Regions from separate parts of the Kineococcus rhizosphaerae genome, predicted to be linked through region 2. Evidence: riboswitches for the same ligand, from Rfam matches in the RefSeq annotation. Region 2 holds a riboswitch; the other holds the start of a gene.
What was found. Region 2 has a riboswitch for S-adenosylmethionine ahead of CLV37_RS18365 (ABC transporter substrate-binding protein). Riboswitches for the same ligand answer to the same signal wherever they lie in the genome.

Region 1: linked by a shared signal. The riboswitch ahead of CLV37_RS04895 (rhodanese-like domain-containing protein) and the one ahead of CLV37_RS18365 (ABC transporter substrate-binding protein) in region 2 are both predicted to bind S-adenosylmethionine.

The regions. Positions count from the first base shown of each region.
Region 1 covers NZ_PVZF01000002.1:131,004-145,641, forward strand. Annotated here, with positions in the region: gene CLV37_RS04865 (beta-xylosidase/alpha-l-arabinosidase) at 1-504, shown strand, start outside; gene CLV37_RS04870 (VOC family protein) at 495-1,361, opposite strand; gene CLV37_RS04875 (putative quinol monooxygenase) at 1,412-1,726, shown strand; gene CLV37_RS04880 (endo-1,4-beta-xylanase) at 1,758-3,089, shown strand; gene CLV37_RS04885 (glycoside hydrolase 5 family protein) at 3,086-4,126, shown strand; gene CLV37_RS04890 (GNAT family N-acetyltransferase) at 4,159-4,659, shown strand; SAM riboswitch class I at 4,788-4,871, shown strand; gene CLV37_RS04895 (rhodanese-like domain-containing protein) at 4,877-5,278, shown strand; gene CLV37_RS04900 (O-succinylhomoserine sulfhydrylase) at 5,394-6,584, shown strand; gene CLV37_RS04905 (cobalamin-independent methionine synthase II family protein) at 6,608-7,828, shown strand; gene CLV37_RS04910 (class I SAM-dependent methyltransferase) at 7,833-8,636, shown strand; gene CLV37_RS04915 (FAD/NAD(P)-binding protein) at 8,572-10,527, opposite strand; gene CLV37_RS04920 (ROK family transcriptional regulator) at 10,717-11,919, opposite strand; gene CLV37_RS04925 (alpha-galactosidase) at 12,097-14,301, shown strand; gene CLV37_RS04930 (ABC transporter substrate-binding protein) at 14,462-14,638, shown strand, end outside.
Region 2 covers NZ_PVZF01000009.1:256,082-270,719, reverse strand. Annotated here, with positions in the region: gene CLV37_RS18385 (zinc-dependent metalloprotease) at 1-143, shown strand, start outside; gene CLV37_RS18380 (NtaA/DmoA family FMN-dependent monooxygenase) at 140-1,420, shown strand; gene CLV37_RS18375 (LLM class flavin-dependent oxidoreductase) at 1,452-2,537, opposite strand; gene CLV37_RS18370 (ABC transporter substrate-binding protein) at 2,541-4,157, opposite strand; SAM riboswitch class IV at 4,200-4,312, opposite strand; SAM riboswitch class I at 4,413-4,505, shown strand; gene CLV37_RS18365 (ABC transporter substrate-binding protein) at 4,686-6,281, shown strand; gene CLV37_RS18360 (ABC transporter permease) at 6,426-7,421, shown strand; gene CLV37_RS18355 (ABC transporter permease) at 7,454-8,317, shown strand; gene CLV37_RS18350 (dipeptide ABC transporter ATP-binding protein) at 8,421-10,079, shown strand; gene CLV37_RS18345 (GNAT family N-acetyltransferase) at 10,076-10,585, shown strand; gene CLV37_RS18340 (LLM class flavin-dependent oxidoreductase) at 10,582-11,649, shown strand; gene CLV37_RS18335 (NtaA/DmoA family FMN-dependent monooxygenase) at 11,728-12,930, shown strand; gene CLV37_RS18330 (glycoside hydrolase family 35 protein) at 13,080-14,638, shown strand, end outside.

The DNA.
Region 1 (14,638 bases), on a different contig from region 2:
CTGGGCGCGGCGAGCCCGGTCTCGAACATCGACACCGCGCCTGTGCGGCCCTTCGGGCACGGCCTGTCGTACACGACGTTCACGCACTCCGACCTGCGGCTGGCCGCGGCCGAGGTGCCGACCGACGGCGCGATCGTCACCACCGTCACGGTCACCAACACCGGCGACCGCGCCGGGGCGCACGTCGTGCAGCTCTACGGCAGCGACCCCGTCGCCTCGATCACCCGCCCCGTCGTCCAGCTGCTCGGCTACGCCCGCGTCGAGCTGGCCGCCGGGGCGAGCGCCGAGGTCACCCTCGACGTCCCGACCCAGCGGCTGGCGTTCTCCGACCGCCGGGTGGTGCGCGTCGTCGAACCCGGCCGGGTCGACCTGTTCGTCGGCCACGACTGCGCCACCCCCGACCTGACCGCGGTGGTCGAGCTGACCGGTGCGGTCCACGAGGTCGGGACCGGCGACCGCCGGGTGGTGCAGGTCGACGTGCGGCCCGTCGCGGGTCAGCCGTGAACGGCGGGGGACCAGCCCGCCGGCAGGAACCGCAGGGTGAGCCCGTCGCGGTCCACGACGTGCCGTCCCGGGCCGCTCAGGGCGCTGGGACGGCCCCCGTGCCCGGTGACGACCCGGGACGCCGCGTCCGGGTCGGGGCAGGTCAGGGCGAGGACCCGCAGCCCGAGCCGGTGCACGTCGACGTCGGCGGCGGCCGGCAGCGGGTCCACAGCGTACGAGAACACCTCCAGCACGCCCGGTCCCGCCGCGAGGTAGCTGCGCACGTACCCGCGCTCGTCGCCCGGGTGCGGCACCTGACCGAGCCGGCCCAGCCCCAGGCCGTCGGCGTACGTCGACAGCGCCTCGTCCAAGTCGCGCACCGTGGTCGCGGCGTGGTCGAGCACCGGGGTGTCGTCCTCGCCGTCCCCGGGGACGGGGTGCGTGACCCTCGCGGCGACGAGGTCGGCGTCCCAGACGTCGGTGTGGCGCAGCTCGCCGGCCACGAGTTCGACCAGCGCCCCGTCGGGGTCGCTGAAGAACACGATCCGCACCCCGCCGAGGGCGGTCATCGGTGCGATGACGAACTCCACCCCGGACCGGCTCAGCCGCTGCGCCCAGGCGTCCACGTCGGCCACCGTGAATCCGACGTGGCGGAAACCCGCCTGGTGGTTCACGCTCGTCCAGCCGCCGAGGTCCCCGTCCTCGACCCGGACCAGCCGCAGGAGCCCGGACCCGGCGCTGAGCCAGGCCTCCCGTGGTCCCCAGGAACGCTGGTGGGCGGGGCTCAACCCCAGGACGTCGACGTGGAACTCCAGGCTGCGGGCGAGGTCACGGACCCCGATCTCGACGTGGTGCAGTTCGACCGGTGCGGTGGGCATGGCCCCACCAGACCGCGACGACGCCCCGGCGGCAACCCGGGAGGAACCCCGTGACCCTCGCCCTCGTCGTCCGTTTCGACCTGCCCGACGCCGCGGCGGCGCAGCGGTTCGACGCCCTGCTGGGCGCCGCGCTGCCCGCCGTCCGCACCGAACCCGGGACCCACCTCTACGTGCCGCACACCAGCGACACCGAACCCCTGGCGCGGCTGGTGTACGCCGTGTACGCCGACCGCGCCGCGCACGAGCGGCACAACGCCGCTCCCGCGATGGCGCGCTTCCTGCGCGAACTCCCGGGCCTGCGCGCCGCCGTGCGCGTCGAGGAACTCGTGCCCGTCCCGGACGCCCCGCGCGTCCCACCGGTCTGAGGCCGGTACCCCTCTCCCGAAGGAGTTCCCCGTGTCGCACGACAGCACCCCCACCCCCGGCCCGGTCACGGCCCCCGCCGCCGACCGTCCCGAACTCGCCCACCGCGTCGCCGCCGCGACGGTGACCGTCCTGGGCGCCGACGGCGTCCCGCTGGCCGACCGGGAGGTGACGCTCGCCCAGCGCGACCACGAGTTCCTCTTCGGTTGCATCGGTTTCGACTTCGTCGCCCACGCCGGCGGGGAGGACCCCGCGACCGCCGACGGCACCTCGTCCTTCTTCGGGGCCTCGGCCCCGGCCGGTCAGGCCGAGGACCTCGCCGAGGCCTGGTTCGGTCTGTTCAACGCCACGACCCTGCCGTTCTACTGGGGCGAGTTCGAACCCGTGCGGGGCCGGCCGGCGACGGACCGGCTCGTGAAGACCGCCCGCTGGTTCGCCGACCGCGGCGTCGTCGTCAAGGGGCACCCGCTGACCTGGCACACCGCGGCGCCGGACTGGCTGCTCGACCTGCCCACCGCCGGGGTCGTCGACGCGCTGCGGGACCGGATCCGGCGCGAGGTGGGCGGTCTCGCCGGGCTCGTCGACACGTGGGACGTCGTCAACGAGTCGGTCATCATGCCCGTGTACGACAAGTACGACAACGGCCTCACCCGGGTCGCCCGCGAACTCGGCCGCACCGCGACCCTGACCCTGGCCTTCGAGGAGGCCCGCGCCGCCAACCCCGCGGCGACGTTGCTGCTCAACGACTTCGACATGTCCCCGGCCTACGAACGGGTCGTCGAGGAGGCCCTGGAGGCCGGGGTGGGCATCGACGCCCTGGGCCTGCAGAGCCACATGCACAAGGGGTACTGGGGCGAGGAGCGGACGCACGACGTGCTGGCCCGGTTCTCCCGCTTCGGCCTGCCGCTGCACTTCACCGAGAACACCCTGGTCTCCGGGGACCTCATGCCCGCCACGGTCGGCGACCTCAACGACCACCAGGTCGAGCACTGGCCCTCCACCGACGAGGGGGAGCAGCGGCAGGCCGACGAGGTCGTGCGCCACCTGCGGACCCTCGTCGAGCACCCCGCGGTGTGGGCCTTCAACTACTGGGGCCTGACCGACGCCACCACCTGGCTGGGCGCACCGGTCGGCCTGGTGCGCGCCGACGGCACCCGCAAACCGGCCTACGGCGCGATGCACGACCTGGTGAAGGGGCAGTGGTGGCTGGCCCCCACCACCGTGCGGACCGACCGGGACGGGCGGGTCGCCGTGCGGGGGTTCCGCGGGGGGTACGAGGTGTCCGTCGCCGGCGAGACCACCGGGTTCCGCCTCGACGGGTCGCAGGACGCCGCCGAGGTGCGGGTGGGGGGCGCGGACCGGTGAACCGGCGCGCGACCCGCGACGTCCACGGGTTCAACTACGCCGGGTCCTGGGGCACGTCCGGCCTGGACCTGTGGCAGCACCACGACCACGGTCTGATGGCCGTCGAGGTCGCCCGCGGCAAGAAGGCCTTCCCCGGGTGGAACACGGCCCGCTGGTGGCTGTCGCACGAGGCCTTCCAGCGCGACCCGGAGCGCTTCCTGGCGAACCTCGACGCCGGGCTGGGGTTGTTCGCCGCGCACGACGTCGCCGTGGTCCCCGTGCTGTTCAACCGCTGGCGGGACCCGGTGTGCGACTTCGGCGGGGTCCCGCTGGACCACCTGCTCCCGCACGCCAGCGCCTGGACCCGCACCGACGACCTGTTCGCCGACCCCGCGGTGGACGGCCCGGACGTCGCCCCCGTGCAACGGATCTTCCGGCGCTACCTCGTCGACGTCGTCACCGCCCACGCCGACGACGAGCGGGTCTGGGCGTGGGACCTGTGCAACGAACCCCTCATGGGCGCCTACGTCCACGACGAGGACAGCCCCCTGCGGGCCGCCGAGCTGCGCTGGCTGCGGTGGTGCCGGGGCGTGGTCCTGGCCGCCGGGGCCCGCCAGCCGCTCACGGTCGGCAACTACGCCGACGTGGCCGCCCTGCGGGCCACCGAACCGGTCAGCGACGTCCTGGGGTTCCACCCCTACTGGATGTGGCAGGGCATCGGCCCGGAGACGAACGTGCACACCCGCGAGGGGTTCGAGGCCTACCTCGACGAGTGCGTCGCCTTCGCGCGCTCGGTCGGCAAGGACCTGTACGCCAGCGAGACCGTCTGGGGCGCCCGCGACGACGCCAAGCACGTGGAGGTGATGCGCTACACCCTGTCCCGGCTGCGGGAGCGGGGGATCGGGTACACCGTCCACGCCCTGCACCACAGCGGTGTCGCCGACCTGCACCGCGACAGCCACGGGCCCGTCGGGCACCCGGAGTGGCTGCACTTCCTCGACGCCGACGGCAGCGTGCGCCCGGGCCACGAGGCGTTCGACGAGTTCGCCCCCGGCTGAGGGGGTGCCGCCCGCCCGGCTACGGTGCCCGGGTGCTGATCCGTGAGTGCACCGACGCCGACTGGCTCTCGATCTGGCCCTTCTTCGACGAGATCGTCGCCGACGGCGAGACGTACGCGCTGCCGCAGGGGCTGACGTCGCAGCGGGCGCGCGACCTGTGGGTGCAGGGCCCGCCGTGGGGCACCTTCGTGGCCGTGGACGGCGAGGGGGCGGACGCGGAGCAGGTGCTGGGCACGGCGAAGTGCGGCCCGAACCGACCCGGCGGCGGGTCCCACGTCGCCACCGCGAGCTTCATGGTCTCCCCGGCGGCCCGGGGTCGCGGCGTCGGCCGCGCGCTCGGCGAGCACGTCCTCGGCTGGGCCCGCGAGCGGGGGTTCCTCGCGATGCAGTTCAACGCCGTCGTGGAGACGAACACGGCCGCCGTCGCGCTGTGGCGCTCGCTGGGCTTCGGGATCGTCGGCACCGTCCCGCAGGCCTTCGACCACCCCGAGCACGGCCACGTCGGTCTGCACGTGATGCACCGCTTCCTCTGACGACCACCCACCCCGCGCGAGGCGCACCTCGCGCCCCCGCCGGCGGCGTGTCGCGGCGCGAGGTGTGCCTCGCGCCCCGGTGAGCGCGGTCGGCGCCCGGACGGGCCGCCCCATGCCCTAGGGTGGGCGGACCATCCAGAGCGGCCGAGAGACCTGGCTCGTCGACGCCGCAGCAACCCCTCGAGGGGTGCTCATGCCAGGACCGATGGGAGGAACAGTGGCCTACGCCGGCGACCTCACCCCGCGTGAGGCCTTCGAGCTCGTCCGGGACGACCCGGACGCCGTCCTGGTCGACGTCCGCACCGACGCCGAGTGGCGCTTCGTGGGCACCCCGACCGGCCTGGGCACCGAGCCCGTGTTCGCGTCCTGGCTCCCCGTGGACCCCGAGCGCTTCCTCACCGAGCTGTCCGCGGCGGGGATCGCGCCCGGGAGCGGGCGCAAGGTCGTGTTCCTGTGCCGCTCCGGACAGCGCTCCGTCGCGGCCGCCGAGACCGCCACGGCGGCCGGGATCACCCCCAGCTACAACGTCCTCGAGGGGTTCGAAGGACCCCTCGACGCCGACGGGCACCGCGGTGCGGTGGGCTGGCGGGCCGCGGGACTGCCCTGGAGGCAGTCGTGAGCGACGCGCGGTGCGGCGCCGCCTGGACCGAGGAGACGCGCCGACGGAGTCGCTGCGTGGATCCGCGGGAAGGCGGCGGCACGGGCACCGCGGCGGAGCGAACGGGGGAGACGTCGTGAGCGACACGCACGCCTGGCGGCCCGACACCACCGCCGTCCGCGGCGGCCTGGCCCGCTCGCAGTTCGAGGAGACCGCGGAGGCGATGTACCTGACGTCGGGGTACGTCTACGAGACCGCCGCCGACGCCGAGGCCGCGTTCAGCGGGGACGTCGACCGCTACGTCTACTCCCGCTACGGCAACCCCACGGTGTCGGTCTTCACCGAGCGGCTGCGGCAGATCGAGGGCGCCGAGGCCTGCTACGGCCTGGCCAGCGGCATGTCCGCGGTGTTCTACGCCTTGGCCGCGCTGCTGGGTGCCGGGGACCGCGTCGTCGCCGCCCGCAGCCTGTTCGGGTCGTGCTTCGTGATCCTCGACGAGATCCTCCCGCGCTGGGGCGTCGAGACGGTCTTCGTCGACGGCGAGGACCTGCAGCAGTGGGAGCAGGCCCTGGCGACGCCGGCCCAGGCGGTGTTCTTCGAGACCCCGGCGAACCCCATGCAGACGCTCGTGGACATCGCCGCGGTCACCGAGCTCGCGCACGCGGCGGGGGCGACGGTCGTCGTCGACAACGCCTTCGCCTCCCCGGTGGGGCAGCACCCGCTGCAGTTCGGCGCGGACGTCGTCGTGTACTCGGCGACCAAGCACATCGACGGCCAGGGCCGGGTCATGGGCGGTGCCGTCCTGGGCACCGAGGAGTTCATCGCCGGACGTTTCCGCGAACTCACCCGGCACACCGGCCCGACCTTGAGCCCGTTCAACGCCTGGACGCTGGCCAAGGGACTGGAGACCCTGAGCCTGCGGGTGCGGCACTCGGCGGCCACCGCGCTGCGGCTCGCCGAGCACCTCGAGCAGCAGCCGGGGATCCGCTGGGTCCGCTACCCGCTGCTGCCCAGCCACCCGCAGTTCGACCTGGCGAAGCGTCAGATGGACCTCGGCGGGACCATCCTCACGTTCGAGCTCGACGCCCCCTCCGGCCGCGGCAAGGAGCGCGCGTTCGAGGTGCTCGACGCGCTGCGGATCGTCGACATCTCCAACAACCTCGGCGACGCCAAGTCGCTGGCCACCCACCCGGCCACCACGACGCACCGGCGGCTGGGTGCCGAGGGTCGTGCCGCCATCGGCCTGACCGACGGCGTGCTGCGGTTGTCGGTGGGTCTGGAGGACCCCGACGACCTGCTGGAAGACCTCACCCGCGCCCTCTCCTGAACACCCCGATCGGAGCAACTCCCTTGTCCAGCCAGCAGATCCCCGTCTCGCACGCCGGCTCCCTGCCGCGCACGCCCGAACTCATCGCGGCCAACGAGGCGCGCACGTTCGCCGAGGACGGTTTCACCCTCGACCGCAGCCCCGAGTTCGACGCGCTGCTCACCGGTGCCGTCGTCGACCTCGTCCAGCGCCAGAAGGACCTCGGCGTGACGATCGTGGGGGATGGCGAGTACGGCAAGGCCATGTCGAGCGCCGTCGACTACGGCGCCTGGTGGGGGTACGTGTTCCAGCGCGTCAGCGGTCTCGCGCTGACGGGCGAGGACATCTTCAGCCAGCCGAACGTGCTGTCCGAACCGGGTCACGTGCGCCTGACGAGCTTCCCGAACCGCCGCGACTGGACGATCTTCAAGGACGCCTACACGGACCCGACGTCGGGGATCTCGACGGGGAAGAACGCCACGCCGTTCCCCGCGACGACCGGTGCCCTGCAGTACACCGGGCACGAGGCCATCGCCTCCGACATCGCCAACCTCAAGGCCGGCCTGGCGGCCGCGGGCCTCGAGCAGGGGTTCATCACCTCCCTGTCCCCGGGCAGCGGCGCGCGCATCGCCAACCGGCACTACGCCACCGAGGAGGAGCACATCTGGGCGTGGGCCGAGGTGATGCGCGAGGAGTACAAGGCGGTCACCGACGCCGGCCTGATCGTGCAGATCGACGACCCGTCGATCGCGGAGAACTGGGACCAGATCACGCCCGAACCCTCCGTGGAGGACTACCAGGCGTTCACCCGCATCCGCGTCGAGGCCCTCAACCACGCCCTGCGCGGGTTGCCGACCGAGCAGGTCCGCTTCCACCTGTGCTGGGGCAGCTGGCACGGCCCGCACACCACCGACGTCGAGTTCAAGCACATCGTCGACCTCATGCTCGAGATCGACGCCGGGTCGTACTCGTTCGAGGCCGCGAACGTGCGCCACGAGCACGAGTGGAAGGTGTGGCGGGACGTGCGGCTGCCCGAGGGCAAGAAGATCGTCCCGGGCATCGTGAGCCACGCCACGAACGTCGTCGAGCACCCCGAGCTGGTCGCCGACCGCATCGAGCGGTTCGCCTCCGTCGTCGGCGCCGAGAACGTCGTGGCCTCCACCGACTGCGGTCTGGGCGGCCGCATCCACCCGCAGATCGCGGTGGCCAAGCTCGCCGCGCTCGGTGAGGGCGCGCGCCTGGCGGGTTCCCGGCTGTTCGGGTGAGCTGATGTCCGCGGGGGAGGCGGCGTGGGCGCTGTGGCAGGACTCGCCCTGGGGCCGGTTGCGGTACCACGTCGTCGCCCGGTTGCTGCGGTCCTGGACGGCCGATCTCGGCGACGGGCTGCGGGTGTTGGACGCCGGTGGGGGCGACGGGCGCGACGCCCTGCCGTTCGCCCTCGCCGGGCACGAGGTGACGATCCTCGACCGGTCGCCGGAGATGCTCGCCCTCGCGCGGGCCGCCGCGGCGGCCGCCGGGGTCGCCGAGCGGGTCCGCACGGTCAGCGCCGACCTCGAGGACCTCACCGCCCTGGCCGCGCTCACCCGGCACCGCGAGGGTGGTTCGGGCTCCTTCGACGTCGTGTTCTGCCACGACGTGCTGCAGCACCGCAGTTCCCACCAGCAGGTGCGGGCCGACGTCGCGACCCTGGTGTCCTCGGTGCGCCCCGGGGGCCTGGTCTCCCTGCTCGCGCCGAACCCGCCCGCCGACGTCGTCGCGACCGTGCTGCACGAGGGGCCCGCGGCGGCGTGGGTGACGCTGGACGCCGACCGGGCCGCCGACCCGGCGACCGGTCACACGGCGCTGCGGTTGTCGCCGGAGTTCGTCGCCGACGCCCTCGCCGAGGCCGGGTGCGACGTCGTCGGCCGGGCCGGGGTGCTCGCCGTGACGGCGCTGCTGGAACTGCTGGGCGACGGCGGCCGCGTCGACGACCGGGTGGCGGCGGACCTGGAGGAGCTGGAGGTCGAGCTCAGCGCGCGGGTTCCGTTCGCCGGGACGGCGCGGTACTGGCTGCTCGCGGGGCGACGACGCTGACGGGCGTGCCGGGGTCGGTTCCGCCGGTGCCGGCGACCCGCAGCAGTTCCTGAGCCACCCGGTCGTTCAGCCGGAAGAACCCCGCGTCGAGGTTCGGCCGGGCGAACGCCGCCGCCCACCCGCCACCGGCCACCCACGGGCCCAGGCCGAAGCGCCGCGGGTGCACCGAACCGTCGGTGTGCACGAGCCGCTGAGCGGGGTCGACGACGAGCCGGCCGTTCCCGAGCTCGCTCACGTGGCCGCGGTGGGTCAGGTTGCGCAGCAACGGGTCCGCGCTGGCCGTGATCCGCGCTTCGGGCAGGCGGGCGTCGACCAGGGTGGTGGCGCTCACGACGGCGGGGGAGTTCGCCGACCGCGCCGTCCAGCAGCCGCCGACCTCGTCGGGGGCGATGCGCACGTCCCCGCCGAGGAACCGCACGACCCCCGCGTCGGCCAGGGCGAGGAGCTCGAGCAGCCGCCGCGGCGGGGGGCCGGAGGCGAGGTAGCTGAACAGCCCGTGCCACCAGCCGTCGACCTCGACGACGGACTCGGGGTCGAGGCGCCCGGAGTGGGCGAGGCCGGCGACCGTCACGTAGCAGGACAGCAGCGCGTGGAACACCGCGGCGTCCATGCTGTACGCCGGGTCCGCGCGGCGCGCCACGTCCGCAGCGACGTGGTCGTGGACCCGGCGGTGCACCTCCTGCGCCGACGACCCCCACCACCCGTCCAGCGGCCGGTCGAGGCGGTGCAGGTCGAACCGGTCCCGCGGGTCGGGCACCGCGCGGGACACGAGGTCGTCGAGGGCGGCCGACCCCCAGGGCAGCCCGGCGAACTCCCGGTCGAACCCGGGGGCGTCGCCGGTCGTGCGGCCGGGGTGGGACCGGAACAGCTCGTGGTAGTGGGCGCCGGCGAGCTCCTTGGCGACGAGCGGCCACAGGTCCCGGCGCAGGTTCAGCGTCCCGTGCGCTCCGAGGGCCTGCGGGGTGAAGAACCGCGGCAGCGGCGGACGCTCGTCGAGGACGTAGGTGATCTTCGAGCGGTACGGGACGCCGCGGCGGGACCCGACGTGCAGCACGGGCTCACGCCCGCTGGGGTGGTAGACGAGCCCGTCCGGCCCGTCCGTGAAGCGGCCGCCGCGCCCCTGGGTGAGGAGCACCACCAGGTCCACGAACGCCAGACCCATCCCCGCCACGAGGACATCGGCGCCGGGGCGCAGCGTGTCCTCGTCCTCGGTGAGCCCGAGGTCGCTGGTGTACCCGGGCTCGACGTAGCGCAGGCCGTGCCGGTCGGCGAACGCGCGCGCCGCCCGCTCCCGGGGACCGGGCACGACGTCGGGGTGACCCTGGGCCAGGACCACGGCGTCGACGACGAGCTCGGTCCCGTCCTCCAGGCGCACGGCCTGCCGCGCCGGGCCGGTCACCTGACCGGGCACCTGGTCGACCACGTCCACCACGCGGGTGCGGTGGGTGTGCAGCCGCACGGTCGGCGGCAGGTCCGTCACGACGCGCTCCCACGCCCAGCCGAGGTACCGGCTGCCCAGCGCCCGGGACACGAACGTCCCCTCCCGCACCCCGAGGACCTCGCGGCGCAGGGCCTCCTGCCCGGTCGCGGCGAACCCGGCGACGAGGTCGGCCCGGTGCTCGTCGAGCCACGCGTACAGCGTCGGGCCCGTCCGGACCGGCCCGTCGAGCCGGGAGGAGGCGTCGGGCAGGACGGTGACGTCCGCCGCGCGGGAGTTCATCCACAGCAGCGGGTGCTGGTCGGCGCGCCAGATGCGGCCCGCGCCGGCGGGGTGGGGGTCGACCACGTGGACGTCGACGTCCGCACCGGTCGCCGAGGCGTGCGCGCCGAGGCGGTCCAGCACCCCGAGGGTGCGGGGACCGGCGCCGACGAAGAGCAGGGACAGGCTCACGTGCGCTCCTGGAGTGAGGTTCCGGCGGGGGACTCCTCAGCGACAGGTGGCGGCCTGGGTGCGGCACAGGTCGACGTGGCGACGACGGACCAGCCGTCCGTTCGTCGCGCTCACGACCCGCTCCGCCGGCACGGGTCAAGGGTAGGCCCGGCGTCCCCGTCCCGCCGCTCACCCCGGTGACGGGTGGGGTCAGCGGCGGTGGCCCAGGACGAAGGTCCGGATCGCGGTGACCGCGGCCCCGCGGGCCCACTCGGTGAAGCCGGTCGGCTGCACGACGAGGTCGAGGTCGGTGGCGTAGGAGCTGCGGTGCTCGGCGATGCCGCGGTGCAGGGCGTCCTCGCCGACCAGGGCGAGCCGGATGCCCTCACCCGACAGGATCACCATCTCGGGCATCGTCAGGTTGCCGACCGCCGCGACGAGCACGCCCAGGCCGTAGGCCGAGTCGTCGACGACCCGGCGGGCCAGGGGGTCCCCGGCGGCCGCGAGGTCCAGGACCTCCTCGTAGCCGACCGCGCGCCGCAGCGCCACCGAGGCCCGGGACTGCACGGCGGCCACGGTGAGCAGGGCGTCGGCGCAGCCGAGGTGGCCGGCGGGGCACAGCGGCCCCCCGGGCAGCAGCGGGTAGTGCCCCAGCAGGCCCACGCCGGCGTCGGGCCGGTCGAGCACCTCGTCGCGGACCACGAGCCCGTACCCGAGCCCCTCGCCGATGGTCAGCACGGCGAAGTGCCCGCAGCGGCGGGCCGAGCCGAACCACTGCTCCGCGCGCGTGAAGGACAGCAGGTCGTTGTCGACGACGACGGGCAGGTCGAGCTCGGCCTCCAGGACGGGGCCGAGCGGCACGTCCTGCCAGCCGAGGAAGCTGGCGTTCAGGACGTGCCCGTGCTCACCCACCAGCCCGCCCAGGGCGACCCCGACGGCGCGCAGCGAGCCGGCGTGCTCGGGGTGGCCGGCGACGACGGAGCGGACGAGGTCCACGACGGTGGCCACCACCGCGTCGGGCGTCCGGTCGGGCAGCTCGGCCTCGGCGGTGTCCAGCACGGTGGCGCGCAACGACGTCAGCACGACGTGCACGGTGGTGGCGGTGAGCTTGACCCCGACGAACAGGTGCGAGGTCTCGTCGACGTCCATGGGCCGGGTCGGCCGGCCCGTGACGGGGTCGCTGGCCTCGCCGATCTCCTGCAGCAGACCGGAGTCGAGCAACGGCTTGGACAGCCGGGTCAGGGTGCCGGGCGACAGGTCCAGCCGCCGGGCCAGTTCGCTGCGGGCCAGTGGCCCGTCGAGCAGCACCTCCAGCGCGATGCTGTGCGCGGTGCCGGTCAGGGGGGTCCACGCCACGGCGCTGGTGTCGGTGATCGTGACACCCGCCGGACGAGGAGTTGCGAGAGCGTCCACGATCCGCCTCCTTCGTGACCGGATGGTACCCCTGGGAGAGACCTTTGGGAGTGTTGCAGTGGAACTCACTTGAGGACATCCGCGCCGAAAAGACCGTGACGTCGCCGTGATTGACGAACTGGGAGTTTCAGCGTAGAACTTCCACGTCCCGTACACCGACGTGCCGACGGAGCCACCGTGAGCCAGCACGACCCCGCACCCCAGCCCGAGACGCCTGTCGTCGCGGGCCGGACCGTGCACCTGCGCGCCGCGGGCGTGAGCCTCGTCCTCGACGTCCACCCGGACTCGACGCCGACGCTCGTGCACTGGGGCGCCGACCTCGGCGACCTGTCGCAGCCGGCCCTGGCCGACCTCGTCACCGCGGGCCGGACGGCCCGCAGCAACAACGACCTCGACGTGCCGCAACCCCCGCGGCTGCTGCCCGAGCAGTCCTGGGGCTGGAGCGGGCGCCCCGGGCTCGTCGGGCACCGGGCCGGTGCGGCCTGGTCGACGCGGTTCGTCCCCACCCACCTCGAGGTCACCGGCGGAGTCACCGGCGGGGTCACCGACGGCGACGCGGGGGGCCGGGTCGCGCTGCGGGCCACCGACCGCGACGCGCACCTCGACCTCGAGATCGAGCTGGAACTCCTGCCCTCGGGCCTGCTGCGCCACCGCGCCACCGTCACGAACACCGGCCCCGACGCGTACGAGGTCGCCGAGCTGGCCCTGGCCCTGCCCGTGCCGCCCGTGGCCACCGAACTGCTCGACCTCGCCGGCCGGTGGGCCAAGGAGCGCATCCCGCAGCGTCGGGCCCTGACGTTCGGCTCCCACGTCCGGGAGAACCGCCGCGGGCGCACCGGTCCCGACGCCCCCCTGGTCGTGGCCGTGGGGACCGAGGGTTTCGGGTTCCGGCGCGGCGAGGTGTGGGCGCAGCACACCGCGTTCAGCGGCAACCACCGCTCGGTCGTCGAACGCCTGTCCTCGGGAGCCACGACGGTCGCGGGCGGCGAACTCCTGCTGCCCGGCGAGGTCCGGCTCGCGACGGGGGAGCAGTACCGCACCCCGTGGGTGTTCGGCGCCTGGTCGGACGCCGGCCTCGACGGCGTCGCCGCCCGGTTCCACGACCACCTGCGGGCCCGCCCGCACCACCCGCACGGTCCGCGGCCCGTCGTGGTGAACACGTGGGAGGCCGTCTACTTCGACCTCGACCTCGAGCGCCTGCTGGAACTGGCCAGGGCCGCCGCCGACGTCGGCGCCGAGCGCTACGTCCTGGACGACGGGTGGTTCCGCCACCGCCGGTCGGACGACGCCGGGCTCGGCGACTGGTACGTCGACGAGGGGATCTGGCCGCAGGGTCTGCACCCGCTCGTCGACGGCGTCCGCGAACTCGGCCTGCAGTTCGGGTTGTGGGTCGAACCGGAGATGGTGAACCCCGACTCCGACCTGGCCCGCGCGCACCCGGACTGGATCCTGCGCAGCGGGGACCGGCTGCCCCCGGCCTCGCGCCAGCAGCAGGTCCTCGACCTCGGGAACCCCGACGCCTACGCGTACGTGCTCGGACGGCTCGACGCCCTGCTGTCCGAGTACGAGATCTCCTACCTGAAGTGGGACCACAACCGCGACCTCGTCGAGGCCGGTTCCGGGCCGGTGCGCGCTCCCGGGGTCCACGCCCAGACCCTGGCGACCTACCGCCTGCTCGACGAGCTGCGGGCGAGGCACCCCGGGGTCGAGATCGAGTCCTGCTCCTCCGGTGGCCTGCGCGTCGACCTCGAGATCCTCGAGCACACCGACCGGGTCTGGGCCAGCGACTGCATCGACCCGCTGGAACGCCAGGACATCCAGCGGTGGACGCTGCAGCTGCTGCCGCCCGAACTCATCGGGTCGCACGTGGGTGCCTCGCCCTCGCACACGACGCACCGCGCGAACGACCTGTCGTTCCGGGCCGGGACGGCGTTGTTCGCCTCGTTCGGCATCGAGACCGACCTCACCCGCCTCAGCGGCGCCGAACGCGACGAACTGCGCCGCTGGGTGGCGTTGTACAAGGACGTCAGGTCGTTGGTGCACACCGGGACGACGGTGCGCAGCGACGACCACGACGAGTCGTTCCGCGTGCACGGTTCCGTCGCCCCGGACGCCTCCGACGCGCTCTTCGCGGTCGTCCAGACGGGGACCCCCGACGGTTCGGTCCCCGGCCGGGTCCGGCTCCCGGGCCTGCTGGCCGACGCCGAGTACCACGTGAGCGCCCAGGAACCCGGGGACGCCCCCCGGGTCCGGGGCGAGGCCGACCTGCCCTGGCTCGCTTCCGGAGTGCGTCTCACCGGGCGTGCGCTCGGTGCGGTCGGGCTCGCCGCGCCGGCCCTGCAACCCCAGCAGATCCTCCTCGTGCGCGCCCGGCGCACCTGAGGCAAACCCCTTCGACCGCAGTCCCGCAGAACCGCTTGACAACCCATCCACCCACACCCACGCTGACGGTGAGGGACCGTGTGATCTCCGCGCAGGAGATCGAGGATCCCGCACCGCGTGCCCGTCCCGCCGACCGCGGGACGCCGACGAAGGAGTCGCGATGAATCGCCCCGCCACCGAGTCCGAGTACCTCGCGAGCCTCGTGCCCGCCTCCGCCGGCCGCCAGGGTTTCAGCCGCCGCAACGTGTTGCGCGGTTCCCTCCTGGCCGCCGGGATCCCCGCCCTGCTCGCCGCCTGCGGCGGCGGTGGCGGCAACAGCGGTTCCGGGGGCGGCGGG
Region 2 (14,638 bases):
ACGAGGTGCACGCCGCGCTCCTCGAGGCGGCCCGCGCGTTCGAGACGTCCCGGCCCGGCCTGGCCCGGCGCCTGCACGTGTTCGGTGAGGACGGGACCGTCCCCGGGACACCCGCGGTGCTGCCGCCGGGAGCGCCCTGGTGAGCCGTCAGCTCAAGCTGGCGCTGTTCAACCAGCCCGTCGGCCGCCACCCCGGTGGGTGGCGGCTGCCGGGCGCGCAGGGCCGCGCCGACGACGTCGACTGGGTCGTGCGCACGGCGCAGCTGGCCGAACGGGCGCGGTTCGACCTGTTCTTCTGCGAGGACGCGCTGGCCGCTCCCAGACCCGGCCACGACGGGCCGGTACGGGCGGTCGAACCGTTGACCCTGCTGGCCGCCGTGGCCCGCGAGACGACGCGCATCGGCCTCGTCGCGACCGCCTCGACGACGTTCAGCGAGCCGTACAACCTGGCCCGGCAGTTCGCGTCGCTGGACCGCATCAGCCACGGCCGCGCCGGGTGGAACGCCGTCACCAGCCAGCTCGCGGACGCCGCCGCGAACTTCGGGTTGGCTGAGTTCCCCGACCACGCGACCCGCTACCGGCGGGCGGCGGAGTTCGTCGACGTCGTGCTCCGGCTGTGGGGGAGCTTCCCGGCCGGGTACCACGTGGGGGACGCGGCGAGCGGCGTGTACACCGACCTGAGCGCGAACCGGCCCATCGACCACGTGGGGGAGTTCTTCGCCGTCCGCGGACCGCTCGACGTCCCGGCCTCCGAGCAGGGGCGCCCCGTCCTGGCCCAGTCGGGATCCTCGGAGGCGGGCATCGACCTGGCCGGGCGGTTCGCCGACGTCGTCTACACCGTCGCGCAGGACCCGGCCGAGGGGCGTGGTTTCCGCCAGCGCGTGCACGCCGCCACCCGGGCGCACGGGCGTGACCCGGCACGGGTCCTCGTGTTCCCCGGCGTGCTGCCGGTCGTCGCGGCCACCCGTGCTGCGGCGCGGGACGTGTGGGCGCAGCTGCAGGAGCTGCAGGACACCGCGGCCGGGTTGCGGCAGCTGTCGTGGCGTTCCGGGGTGGACCTCACGGGAGCCGACCCCGGGCAACCCGTGCGGGACCTGCCGCCCAGTTCCCTGGGGCGCAGCCGCGTGGCGCTGCTGTTCGGGCCCGCGGCCCGTGCCGGCTGGACGCTCGGGGAACTGGCCCGGCACGCCGCGGCGACCAACGGCCACCGGCTGCTCGTCGGGTCCGCCGACGAGGTCGCGGACGACCTGCAGCACTGGTTCGAGCAGGAGGCGGCGGACGGGTTCACCGTCATCCCCACGCACATGCCGGCGGGGTTCGAGGCGTTCGCCGACCTCGTCGTCCCGCGGTTGCAGGACCGCGGCCTGTTCCGGCGCGAGTACGCGGCGGGCACGTTGCGGGGGAACCTGGGGCTCGGCTGACCCGGGCGGGCCTCGTCCCGATCGCGCGGGGTCAGGCGGGGACGAGGGGGGCGCGGCCCTGGGCCTGCGCCGGGGCGGGCAGCAGGGGGCGCGAGGGGAACTGCCGGCGCAGCACGGGAGCCACGTCGGTCGTGAACAGGTCCCAGTTCTCCCGGTGCTGCGCCTCGCTCAGCCCGGAGCGGTCGAAGTGCAGGGCGGTCACCTCGTGGCCGAACCGCTCGTGGTAGCGGCCGACCTTGTCGACGACCTCTTCGGGGGAGCCGACGAGGGCGGAGCTGCGGACCAGGAAGTCCTCGAAGTCCTCCCACACCTTCGGGACACCGCTGCCGGCGAAGGCCTTCTGGCGCGCCTCGAAGTGCGGCCGCCAGACGCGGCGGGCCTCCTGGGAGGTCCGGGCCACGAAGCTGCCCGCCGATCCGGCGCCCACGAGCGCGTCGGCCGGGTCGTGGCCGTGCGCCGCCCACCGTTCGCGGTAGCGCTCGATGAGCGTGGCGTACTTGCCGATCGGGTACGTGACGTTCGCGGAGAACAGCGGGTCCCCGGCGGCCGCGGCGACCTCCACCGACTCCTCGCTCGTGGCGCTGCCGTGCCAGATCCGCAGATCGCGCTGGTAGGGGGCGGGCCAGGTCTCGGCCTGGTCCAGCGACGGCCGGAACCGGCCCTGCCAGGTGACCTTCTCCTCCCGCCACAACCGGCGGAACAACTCGTACCCCTCGGCGTTGCGGTCCCACTGGTCGTCGGTCGTGACGTGGAACAGGTTCGCCTGCGCCGCCCCGTTGCCCTTGCCCACGATGAGTTCCAGCCGGCCGTTCGCGAGGTGGTCCAACGTCGCGTAGTCCTCGTAGGCGCGGACCGGGTCGAGCAGGCTGAGCGTCGTGACGGTCGTGAACAGCTTGATCCGCGACGTGCGGGCCGCGATGTTCGAGAGGACGACGGTGGGGGAGGAGGACAGGAACGGGCGTTCGTGCCGTTCCCCGACGCCGTAGGCGTCGAAACCCCACTGCTCGGCCAGGGCGGCGTTCTCGACCACCTCGGTGAGGCGTTCGTGCTGCGTCGGCCACACCCCCGTCACCGGGTCCGGGGTGTGGGTGATCAGGGTCATCGCGAGGAACTTCACGGCTCAGCCCTTCCAGGTGTCGTGGAACTGCAGGCGGGAGGACGCCTCGAAGTCGAGGTCGTGGACGTCCCCGGTCGTGGCCAGCACGGTGGTCTGCTGGACCACCGGGATCACGTAGTAGTTCGAGACGATGAGCTGCTGCGCCTTCGCCAGCAGCGCGTTGCGCTGGTCGACGTCGACGGTGGCGAGCTGCTGGGCCAGGACGTCGTCGAGCTCGGTGACGGGGATGCGGGCGTTGTTCGTCCCCTTCGTCGAGTAGCTCGTCCGCAGGATGTCGCCGTCGGCGCGGGTGAGGCCGCCGTAGATCAGGTCGAAGTTCCCGTCCTTCTGCACCTGCGCGGCCTCGGAGATCTGGGCCTGGTGGATCGTGACGCCGATGCCGACCTTCTTCAGCTGCTGCTGGAACAGTTCGGTCGTGGGGCCGAAGTTCCCGTTGTTGAACCAGTACAGGTCGAGGTTCAGCTTCTGGCCGTCCTTCTCCCGGACGCCGTCGGTCCCCTCCTCCCAGCCGGCCTCGTCGAGCAGCTGCTTCGCCTTCGCCTGGTCCGTCGTCAGCAGCTCCGACTCGTCCGCGTACCCCGGGGTGGTGTCCGACAGGACGCTCGTCGCAGGCTCGTACTGCTTCGACAGGACGGTGTCGATGACCTCCTGCCGGTCCAGTGCCCGGGAGATCGCCTCGCGCACCTTCACGTCGGAGGTGGCGGGCCGGGAGTTGTTCACGGCCAGGTGCAGCGGGATGCCCGGATTGGTGCGGCTGATGACGTGCCCGCCCGTGGACTCGATGAGGTCGAGGTCCTGCGGGGACAGCGAACTGATGGCGTCGACCTGCTGGGACTGCAGGGATCCGCTGCGGACGCTGGCCTCGGGGACGATCTGGAAGGTGATGCCGTCCAGGTGGGCGGCTCCCTGCGTCGTCCAGAGCGAGGAACCCCAGTCGTAGTCCGCACGCTTCTTCAGCACGATCTCCTTGCCCTGGGTGTAGTGGTCCAGGGTGAAGGGTCCGGAGCCCACGATGCCCTTGCACCGCTCGTCGGGGCTCTGCCGGGTGCTGGCGACGGACACGAGCCCGAGGCTGAACGTCGAAGTGGCCTGCAGGAACTGGGCGTTCGGGGCGGAGAACGTGACCTTCACGGTCTGCGGGTCGACGACGTCGGCGCCGACGTACCCCGTGAGGTAGTTCGTCACGAGCGTCGCGCGGGCCCCGAGCTTCGTCGCGGCGTCCAGGTTGGCCTTGACCGCGGCTGCGTCGACGGGTGTTCCGTCGGAGAAGGTCGCCCCCGTCACCAGGTGGAACGTGAACGTCGTCCCGTCGGGACTGACGTCCCAGCTCTTCGCGAGCCAGGGTTCGATCGTGCCCGTCTCGGGGTCCTGGTCGGTCAGGGAGTCGACGAACTGCCGCGTGGCGTAGATCGTCTCGTTGCTGCCGACCTGCTGGGGGTCGACGCAGCCGGCGTCGGAGGCGACGTCGAACGTCAGCGTCCCGCCGTCGACCGGCTTCGCGTCGGCCGCGCGGGAGGCGTCCGCACCGGCCGGGGAGTCGGCGTTCGAGCCCGCGGAGCAGGCGGCGAGGGCGAGAGCGGCGCTCAGGGCGAGCGCGGACAGGGTGATGCGTCGGGGCACGGAGGATCCCTCGTTCTTCGGGCGCCGCGGGCGGTCCCGCGGAGCACTGCCTTGCCCTGGGGCTTCCACAGGGCCGGGTCTTCACCCGGGCACCCCACGCCGTGCGAGGGGGTTGCCGGCTGCCGAGCCGGGGCTTGTCGGCAGCACTCATGACCTCCCCGGAGACTCGCAGGTGAGCGATCACCGGGTCAACCGTCCGATCGGGTCGACGAGGGGGTTGAGGATCCGGGGTCCGGTCCCCTATGGTGAACGGGTACACCATCCAGAGCGGCTGAGAGACCTGGCTCGACGACGCCGCAGCAACCCCCCGGAAACGGGCGCGGGTGCTTCCGCCAGGACCGATGGAGGAGTTCTCGTGGACCGCACGTCGCACGTCGCCATCCTCCGCCGCGTCGTCGACTTCTGCCTGACCGGTTCCTCCGGCTGTCGCTGACCACCCCTCCCGACGCCGGGAAACGTTCCCGTGCGTCCGTGCACCGTCCCGCGTGGCGGGTGCACACCTTCGTCGTTCCCGCCCCTGGAGTCCCCTTGCGCACCCGCACGCCCCTGTCCGCGGTCACCCTCGCCGCGCTCCTCGTCCTCACCGCGTGCGGTGGCGGTGGTCAGAGCAGTTCCGAGAAGTCCGCCGACGCCACCCCGGTCAAGGGGGGGAACCTGACGTTCGCGATCTCGGTCGACTCCGGGTGCATCGACCCGCAGCAGGTGGGCAACAACGACGCGCTGAACATCGGCCGCCAGCTCGTGGACTCCCTCACGGTGCAGGACCTCGACGGGAAGATCCAGCCCTGGCTGGCCCAGACGTGGGAGGTCAGCCCGGACGCGAAGACCTTCACCTTCCACCTGCGCGAGGGGGCGACGTTCTCCGACGGCACCCCCGTCGACTCGGCCGCGGTGAAGGCGAACCTCGACGGGATCGTCGCCCTCGGGGCCAAGGCGTCGCTCGGCTCGACCTACCTCCAGGGCTACACCGGCACCCAGACCCCGGACGCGCAGACGGCCGTCGTGACGTTCGCGCAGCCCAGCGCGCAGTTCCTCCAGGCCACCTCGACGATGAGCCTGGGGCTCCTGTCGGTCCCGACGACCACGGCCGACCCGGCGACCCGGTGCGACGGGAGCACGCTGGTCGGCTCCGGGCCGTTCACCGTCGGCAGCTACGCCAACGGTTCCAAGACGGTCCTGAAGAAGCGCACCGGGTACGACTGGGCGCCCACCGGGGCCAAGCACCAGGGCGAGGCCTACCTCGACACCATCACCTACGAGGTCGTCCCCGAGGCCAGCGTGCGCACGGGGTCGTTGCAGTCCAAGCAGATCGACGCGACGACCGGCATCGCCTCGCAGGACCTGCCGCAGTTCGACGGCAACGGGTTCTGGACCCAGCGTCGCGCGAACCCGGGCATCCCGTACAACTTCTTCCCCAACGAGTCGCGCCCGATCTTCTCCGACATCAGGGTTCGGCAGGCGTTCTCGAAGGCCGTCGACCGCAAGACGCTCGCCAGCATCCTGAACCCCGGTGACGTCGCCGTGAGCTCGGCGCTGTCGGCCTCCACCCCGCTGGCGTCCGACGACTCCAAGGACCTCGCGCTCGACGTGGCGGGGGCGAACGAGCTGCTCGACGAGGCCGGCTGGGTCAAGGGCGCGGACGGCGTCCGGGCCAAGGACGGCAAGAAGCTCACCGTCACCGTGACGTTCTGGCAGCCCACGACCGCCGTGCTGGAGCTCGTCCAGCAGCAGGAGCGCGCCGTCGGCATCGACCTGCAGCTCAAGCAGGGCACCACCGCCGAGACCACGGCCCTGCAGAACTCCGGCGACTACGACGTCCTGTTCTACAACCTGACCCGCTCCGACCCGGACGTGCTGCGGACGATCTTCTCGACCGAGACCCGCAACGTGAACCACCGGGCCCACAGCCAGGTCGACGACCTGCTCACGCAGCAGGCCGCGACGACGGACACCGCCCAGCGGGCCCAGCTCGTGGCGCAGGCCTCGAAGCTGCTCGTCGAGGAGGCGCACTCGATCCCGCTCATCGAGCTGTCGACCGTCATCGCCGCGAACGAGGACGTGCACGACCTGCAGTTCGAGGGCTCGTCGCGGCTGTGGTTCTACGACGCCTGGAAGCAGGCGTGAGCACCGTGACGAGGGAGCAGGTGAGGGCGTGAGCGAGGATCGGCGCGTCGGCGCCTGGACGAGCGGAACGCGCCGACGGAGTCGCTGCGCGGTCCGGGAGGAAGGCGTCGACCCGGGCGCCGCGACGAGGGAGCAGGTGAGGGCGTGACCGGTTACGTCGCCCGGCGGCTCGGGCAGGCGGTCGTCGTCCTCTGGGCGGCGTACACCGTGACGTTCGTCATCCTCTACCTGCTGCCCAGCGACCCGGTGGAGATCATGCTCGCCGGGGGGCAGGGAGGGGAGCAGTCCACGGTCGACCCCGCACAGGTCGCGGCCCTGCGGCACGAGTACGGCCTGGACGAGCCGCTGCCCGTGCAGTACGTCCACGCGCTGTGGAGGACGCTGCACCTGGACTTCGGCAGCTCCATCCAGAACGGGGCCCCGGTCACCTCCCTCATCGGCGACGCGCTGCCGCAGACCGCGGTCCTCGCCGTCTCGGCGCTGGTCATCGCGCTGGTGCTCGGTGTCGGGATCGCGTTCCTGTCGACCTGGACCCGGTGGGCCTGGGTGCGCACGCTGCTGCTGGCCCTGCCGCCGCTGGGCGTCTCGCTGCCGACGTTCTGGGTCGGCCTGCTGCTCATCCAGTTCTTCTCGTTCCGGATCTCGATCTTCCCGGCCCTGGGCAACGAGGGCCTCGCCAGCCTCGTGCTGCCGTCGGTGACCCTCGCCGTCCCCGTCTCGGCGTCGATCGCGCAGGTGCTGGCCCGCGGGCTGCGCACCGCGCTGGCCGAACCCTACGTCGAGACGGCCCGCGCCAAGGGCGCCTCCCGGGCCCGGGTGCACCTGCGGCACGCGTTCCGCAACGCGACGATCCCCGCCCTGACGATCGGCGGGGTCATCGTGGGCAACCTGCTGGCCGGTGCCGTCGTGGTGGAGACGGTGTTCTCCCGTGTCGGCATCGGGCGACTGACCGTCACCGCCGTCAACGGGCAGGACATCCCGCTCGTGCAGGGCCTCGTCCTGCTGGCGGCCACGATCTTCGTCGTCACCAACCTCGTGGTGGACCTGCTGTACCCGGTCATCGACCCGCGCATCCGGGTCGTCGGGGTGCCGCGTCGTCCGCGGGCCAGCACCAAGACCCTCGTGGGGAGCGTGTCGTGAGCAGGGAAGCACCCGAGGCCGTCCTCGACGTCCTGGACATCGGTGAGCGCTACCGCAGCGGTGCGAAGGCACCCGCGGGAACCCGGCGCACGCTGCCGGCGTGGGCCCGGCGGCCCGACCTGCTGGTGGCAGCCCTGGTGATCCTGCTGGTGCTGGCGTGGGCGGCGTTCCCGTCGCTGTTCACGTCGCAGAGCCCCATCGACGGGGTGCCCGCGGACCGTCTCCAGGGCCCGTCGGCGGCGCACTTGTTCGGCACCGACCACCTGGGACGCGACCTGTTCTCCCGCGTGGTCCACGGGTCCCGGCTCACGCTGCAGGCCACGGTCCTCGCCGTGCTCATCGGCCTGGTCGTGGGGACGCTCATCGGGTTGTTCTCCGGTTTCGTGCGCGGGGTCGTCGACGACGTCCTCATGCGCACCATGGACGTGCTGCTGTCCATCCCCGCCCTGCTGCTGTCGATGGCGCTCATCACGGCGCTGGGCTTCGGGACGGTCAAGGTCGCGATCGCCGTCGGCATCGGGACGGTCGCGAACTTCGCCCGCGTCATGCGCTCGGAGGTGCTGAAGGTCAGCGCGGCCGTGTACGTCGAGGCGGCCCGGGCCAGCGGGGTGCGCACGACGGGTGTGCTGTTCCGGCACGTCCTGCCGAACGCCGCCGGTCCCGTGCTGGCCCTCTCGGCGCTGGAGTTCGGGGTCGCGGTCCTCGCCGTCTCCTCGCTGAGCTTCCTCGGGTTCGGCGCCCCGCCGCCGGCGCCCGAGTGGGGTTCGCTCGTCGCGGGCGGGCGCGACTACCTGGCCACCTCGTGGTGGCTGACGACGTTGCCGGGGCTGGTGGTGGCGGCGGTCGTGCTGTCCGCCAACCGGATCGCCCGGGCGCTGGAGAGGGGCACGGCGTGAGCGACGAGTGGCGCGACAGCGCCTGGACGGACGGGACGCGTCCGGCGCTGCGCGCCGGCTCCAGACGGAGTCGCTGCGCGGCCCGGGAGGAAGGCGCCGTCTGGTGCGCCACGACGGAGCGAACCGGGGGCACGGCGTGAACCAGCCGTTGTTGCAGGTCCAGGACCTGAAGATCTCCTACGGTTCCCGCGAGGTCGTCCACGGGGTGTCGTTCGACGTCCACCCCGGTGAGGTCGTCGCCGTCGTCGGGGAGTCCGGGTCGGGCAAGAGCACGACCGCGCACGCCGTCGTGGGGCTCCTGTCGGGGTCGGGCACGGTGGGCTCCGGATCGGTGCTGTTCGAGGGCGACGAGCTCGTCGGCCTCGGCGAGAAGGCCTGGCGCTCGGTGCGCGGGGCCCGGATCGGCCTGGTCCCGCAGGACCCGACGCTGTCGCTGAACCCCGTCAAGCGCATCGGGGACCAGGTCGCCGAGGTGCTGCACGTCCACGGTCTGGCCAAGGGCGCCGCCGCCCGGCTGCGGGCGGTCGAGCTCCTCACCGCCGCCGGGCTGCCGGACGCGGCCGTGCGCGCGAAGCAGTACCCGACGGAACTGTCGGGGGGCATGCGGCAGCGCGTCCTCATCGCCATCGGGCTGGCCGCCGGGCCCCGCCTGCTGGTGGCCGACGAACCGACGAGCGCGCTCGACGTCACGGTGCAGCGGCAGGTGCTGGACCACCTGGAGTCCCTCACCCGGGACGCGGGGACGGCTGTGCTGTTCATCACGCACGACCTGGCGGTGGCCGCCGACCGCGCCTCCCGGGTCGTCGTCATGTCCCAGGGCGAGGTCGTCGAAGTCGGCACCGCCCAGCAGGTGCTGACGGAACCGGAGCACGAGTACACGAAGTCGCTGCTCGCGGCCGCCCCGAGCCTGCACAGCGCGCGGATCCGGGCCGTGCCGCGCGAGCGGACCGCTCCGCCGGCGCCCCGCCCGCGCGAGCCCCTCGTGCAGGTGCGGTCCCTGGTCAAGGAGTTCCCGCTGCCCGGCCGGGGCAACGTCCAGACCGCCGTGTCGGACGTCAGCTTCGACATCGGCCGCGGCGAGACCGTCGGGCTGGTGGGGGAGTCGGGGTCGGGCAAGACGACGACGGCCCGCCTCGTCCTGGGGCTGGAGCGGCCCACCTCGGGGCAGGTGCTGTTCGACGGCGTCGAGACCGCGGGGCTCAAGGGGTCCGCGTGGCGGGACCTGCGCCGTCGCGCGCAGCTCGTCTACCAGAACCCCTACGCGTCCCTCGACCCGCGCGTCGCCGTCGGCGAGACGATCGCCGAACCGTTGCGCGCCTTCGGGGTCGGCGATCGGTCCTCGCGGCGCAAGAAGGCCGCGTCGTTGCTGGACCAGGTGCGACTGCCCGCCGACGCCCTCGAGCGCCGGCCCGCGGAGCTGTCCGGCGGTCAGCGCCAGCGGGTCGCCATCGCCCGCGCCCTGGCGCTGGAACCGGAGTTCGTCGTCTGCGACGAGCCCGTCTCCGCCCTCGACGTGTCGGTGCAGGCGCAGATCCTGGAGCTGCTCGTGCAGCTGCAGGCCGACCACGGGCTGAGCTACCTGTTCATCTCCCACGACCTGGCCGTGATCCGGCAGATCAGCGACAAGGTGGGGGTCATGCGTCGCGGGAACCTGGTGGAGTTCGCCCCCGCGCGGGACGTCTTCGCGCACCCGCAGCACGAGTACACCGTGGAACTGCTCGAGGCCATCCCCGGCCGCCGGGCGCTGGAGGACGCGACGTGACCGCCGAACCCGCCGAGCTCGTCGTCCGTGCGGTCGGCACCGCCGACCCGCTGGCGAAGCCGCTGTTCGACGACCTCGCCCACGAGTACGGCACGCGCTACGGCGGGACGGTCGAGCAGGTCCGGCAGGAGCTGGAGCGGTACCCGGCGCAGGAGTTCGCCGAACCGCACGGGGTGCTCCTGCTGCTCCTGGAGGACGGGGCCGCGATCGCCGGCGGCGCCTACCGCCGCTACGACGAGCGGACCGCCGAGCTCAAGCGCATCTGGACGCACCCCGCGCACCGCCGGCGGGGCCTGGCGCGACGGGTGCTGGCCGAGCTGGAACGGCGTGCGGTGGCGAACGGCTACGAGGCGCTGTACCTGACGACGGGGCCGCGCCAGCCCGAGGCCAAGCACCTCTACCTGACCTCCGGCTACGTCCCGCAGTTCGACCTCGACGTCGACCCCGAGACGATCGGCCCCCTGGCGTTCACCAAGGACCTGACGCCCGGGGAGGGGTCGGCGTGAAGTTCCTCGTCATGACGCTCATCGGCACGAGCGGCGATGCCGCCGCCGGGCGGCTCACCCCGCCGCGGCAGCGGTTCCGCGAGGTCGTCGAGACGGCGGAGTTCGTCGAGGAGCTGGGGCTCGACGCCTTCGGGGTGGGGGAGCGTCACTCACCGGAGTTCCTGTCCAGCTCACCGACCGTCGTGCTCTCGCACCTGGCGGCGCGGACGTCGACGATCCGGCTGTTCACGACCGTCACGGTGCTGAGCCTGCTGGACCCGGTGCGCGTCGCGGAGGACTACGCGACGCTGGACCACCTGTCCGACGGCCGCGTCGAGATCGTCATCGGCAAGGGCAACGACGCGCACCAGTCCGAGCTGTTCGGGTTCGACCTCGCCGACCAGTGGGACCGCAACCGGGAGAACTACGAGCTCCTGCACCGGTTGTGGAGGGAGGAGAAGGTGAGCTGGTCCGGCCGGTACCGTCCCGACCTCGTCGCGGCCACGACGTACCCGCGTCCGCTGGCGGGTCCGCCGCGGGTGTGGCACGGCTCGGCGTCGAGCACCGAGTCGACGGAGCTGGCCGCCCGCTACGGCGAACCCCTGTTCTCGGCCAACGCCTTCCACCCGCAGGCCAAGTACGCCGACCTCATCGCCCACTACCGTCAGCGGTTCGCCGAGCACGGGCACGACCCCGCGCGGGCGCTCGTGGGGGCGGGGTCGGGGGGCGTGCACCTGGCCCGCACGTCCCAGGAGGCGGTCGCCCGGTTCCGGCCGCTGTGGGAGGCGTACATGGCCACCCCGGCCGCGGCGCACAACCGGTCGCCGTTCACGTCGCTCGAGGACGCTCTCGACCGCGGGCCGAACCTGGTGGGCTCGCCCGCGCAGGTCGTGGACAAGATCGGTGACTACCACGGGGCGTTCGGTCACGAGCTCCTCGCGATCGGTGTCGACGGTCAGGGGCTGGACCCGGCCGAGCAGCGCGCGACGCTCGAACTGTTCGCCGGCGAGGTGGCCCCCGTCGTGCGCCGCGAGTTCCCGAGCCGGTCGTGGGAGGAGTTCCCGCGACCGACGCTCGAACCCTGACCTTTCCTGCACCAGAACCCGGGAGGGCCGCGAGCGGCTCGTTGAACGGCCGCTCGCGACACCCTTCCGGAGACCACCGTGCCCTTCGTCCTCAACGCCGTCCTGCGTGGTCAGCTCGGCGGTCACACCGCCGCCTGGCGCGTGTCCCGCGCCGACGTCACCGCCAACACCACCCTGGAGTACTGGTCGGAGCTCGGCCGGGTCCTGGAGGAGGCGGTCTTCGACGCCCTCTTCCTCGCCGACACCTTGGCCGTGCCCGACGACCCCGCCTCGCCGTTGCAGTGGCCCCTGGACCCCTTCATCCTCGTCGCGGCCCTGGCCGGCTCGACCGAGCACCTCGGGCTCGTCGCCACCCACTCCACGACCTTCAACGAACCGTTCACGACCGCGCGTCAGCTCGCCTCCATCGACCACCTCACGCGGGGCCGGGCCGGGTGGAACGTCGTGACGAGCACCGACGACAACTCGGCGCGCAACTACGGCCGGGACCGGCTGCCCGAGCACGACCTGCGGTACGAGGTGGCGCAGGACTACGTCACCGCCGTCATCGCCCTGCTCAGCGCGTGGGAGCCCGACCCGTTCGTCGCCGACCGCGAGTCCGGGGAGCTGCTGCGCCGGGACGCGGTCCGCGAGGTCAACCACCACGGCCCGCACTACCGCGTCCGCGGGCCCCTGCACACGACGCGGTCCCCGCAGACCGTCCCGCTCATCGCCCAGGCCGGGGGGTCCCCGTCCGGGATCGACCTCGCCGGCCGGTTCGCCGACGTCGTCTACACCCGCCAGCCCGACCTCCAGGGCAGCGTGGACTACCGCCGCCGGGTGCGGGCCGCGGCCGTGGGGCACGGACGGGCCGCCGACGACGTCCGCGTCCTGCCCGGCGTCGTGCCGGTCGTCGGGGCGTCGCGGGACGCCGCGCTGCAGCGGGTCCACGACCTGCAGGCCGCCGACACCGTCGCGCGGGACCGGTTCGACCACGCCCCGACGGGCCCGCAGGCGGAGAGCTCGGGCCACCGGCTGCTGGCGGGGACGGCGTTGCAGATCGCCGACGACCTCACCCGCTGGTACGAGGCCGGTGCTCTCGACGGGGTCAGCGTCCACGTCAACGTGCTGCCCGACGACCTCGAGGCGTTCGCCGCGTCCGTCCTGCCGATCCTGCGCTCGCGAGGGCTGGTCCGCGAGGAGTACGCGCCCGGGACGTTGCGGGAACGGCTGGGGCTGCCGGCGCCGCGGGTCGACGAGTCGGCCTTCGGCCCGCGCTGGAGCGAGCCGGTGAGGACCTGACCCACCGGCTCTTCCCGCGCTTCGCACACGTCGGGCCCCGGATCGTCGCGATCCGGGGCCCGACGTGTGCGAAGCGCGGGAAACGAGAGGTCCGGGTGCGGGGCGTGAGCAGCCCGTACCGCGCCCGTCCGGGCGGTAGCGTGCGACGCGTGACGCCCGCGCCCAGCACCCGTCAGCTGACCGTCGGCCCCGAGGGGTTCGTGCGCGACGGCCGCCCCCACCTGCTGCTGTCCGGCGCCCTGCACTACTTCCGCGTCCACCCGCAGCAATGGGGCGACCGGCTGCGGGCGGCGCGCCTGCTCGGCCTGAACACCGTCGAGACGTACGTGCCGTGGAACCTGCACGCCCCGCGCCGGGGTGAGTTCCGCACCGACGGCTTCTGCGACCTGGCCGGGTTCCTCGACGCCGCCGACCGCGAGGGGCTCGACGTCGTCGTGCGCCCGGGCCCGTACATCTGCGCCGAGTGGGACAACGGGGGGCTGCCGGTCTGGCTGACCCGCTCGGGGGTGCGGCTGCGCACCGACGACGCGGACTACCTCGCGGCCGTGGACGAGTTCCTGACCGCCGTCTACGACGTCGTGGTCCCGCGGCAGGCCGACCGCGGCGGTCCCGTCGTGCTCGTGCAGGTGGAGAACGAGTACGGCGCCTACGACACCGGGGACGACGGCGCCGCCCGGGTCCGGTACCTCGAGCACCTCGTGGCGACCACGCGCGGGGCCGGGATCACCGTCCCGCTGACCACCGTCGACCAGCCCACCGACGAGATGCTGGCCGCCGGCACCCTTCCCGGGTTGCTGACGACGGGGTCGTTCGGGGGCCGGGCGGCGCAACGGCTCGCGACGCTGCGCGAGCACCAGCCCGAGGGGCCCCTGGTCTGCTCGGAGTTCTGGATCGGCTGGTTCGACCACTGGGGTTCGCACCACGGGACGACGTCGGTGGCCGAGGCCACCGCGGAACTCGACGCGATGCTCTCGCGCGGGGCCGGGGTGAACGTCTACGTGCTCCACGGCGGGACGAACTTCGGGTTCACCAACGGAGCCAACGACAAGGGCACCTACCAGCCGACCGTCACGTCCTACGACTACGACGCCCTGCTGGACGAGGCGGGCCGGCCCACGGCGAAGTTCCACGCGTTCCGCGAGGTCATCGCCCGGTACGCGCCGGTCCCCGCCGAGGTCCTCACCGGATCGGCGCAGGACCACCCGCCCGCACCGGTCCTGGAGGCGGCCTTCACCGCCTCCCGTCCCCTGGCGGAGTTCGCCGGCCCGGACCTGCCCTGGGAGGGGAGCGCACCGCCCGTCCTGGACGACCTCGAGGTCCCGTCGGGGGAACCCGTGCGCTTCGCCTGGATCTCCGGGACCTCCGGCGGGGCTGCGGGCCCGACGCTGCTGAGCGTGGGCGAGGTCCGCGACCGGGTGACGGTCCTGCTCGACGGGGTGCGGGTCGGGACGATGTTCCGCGAGCACCACGACGTCGCGCTGGCCCTGCCCCCGCACGCGCCGGGAACGCGGGTCGACCTGCTCGTCGAGGACGCCGGCCGCGTCAACTACGGACCCCGCCTGGGCGAGCCCAAGGGGATCGTCGGCCCGCTCCTGGTCGGCGGCCGCCGGCTGGAGGGGGCCGTCGTCCGGCCCGTCGACCACGACGCGCTGCGGCTCGACCCCGGCGCCGGGTCCGGCGCCGGACCAGTCGACGCCCTCGTGGGGCC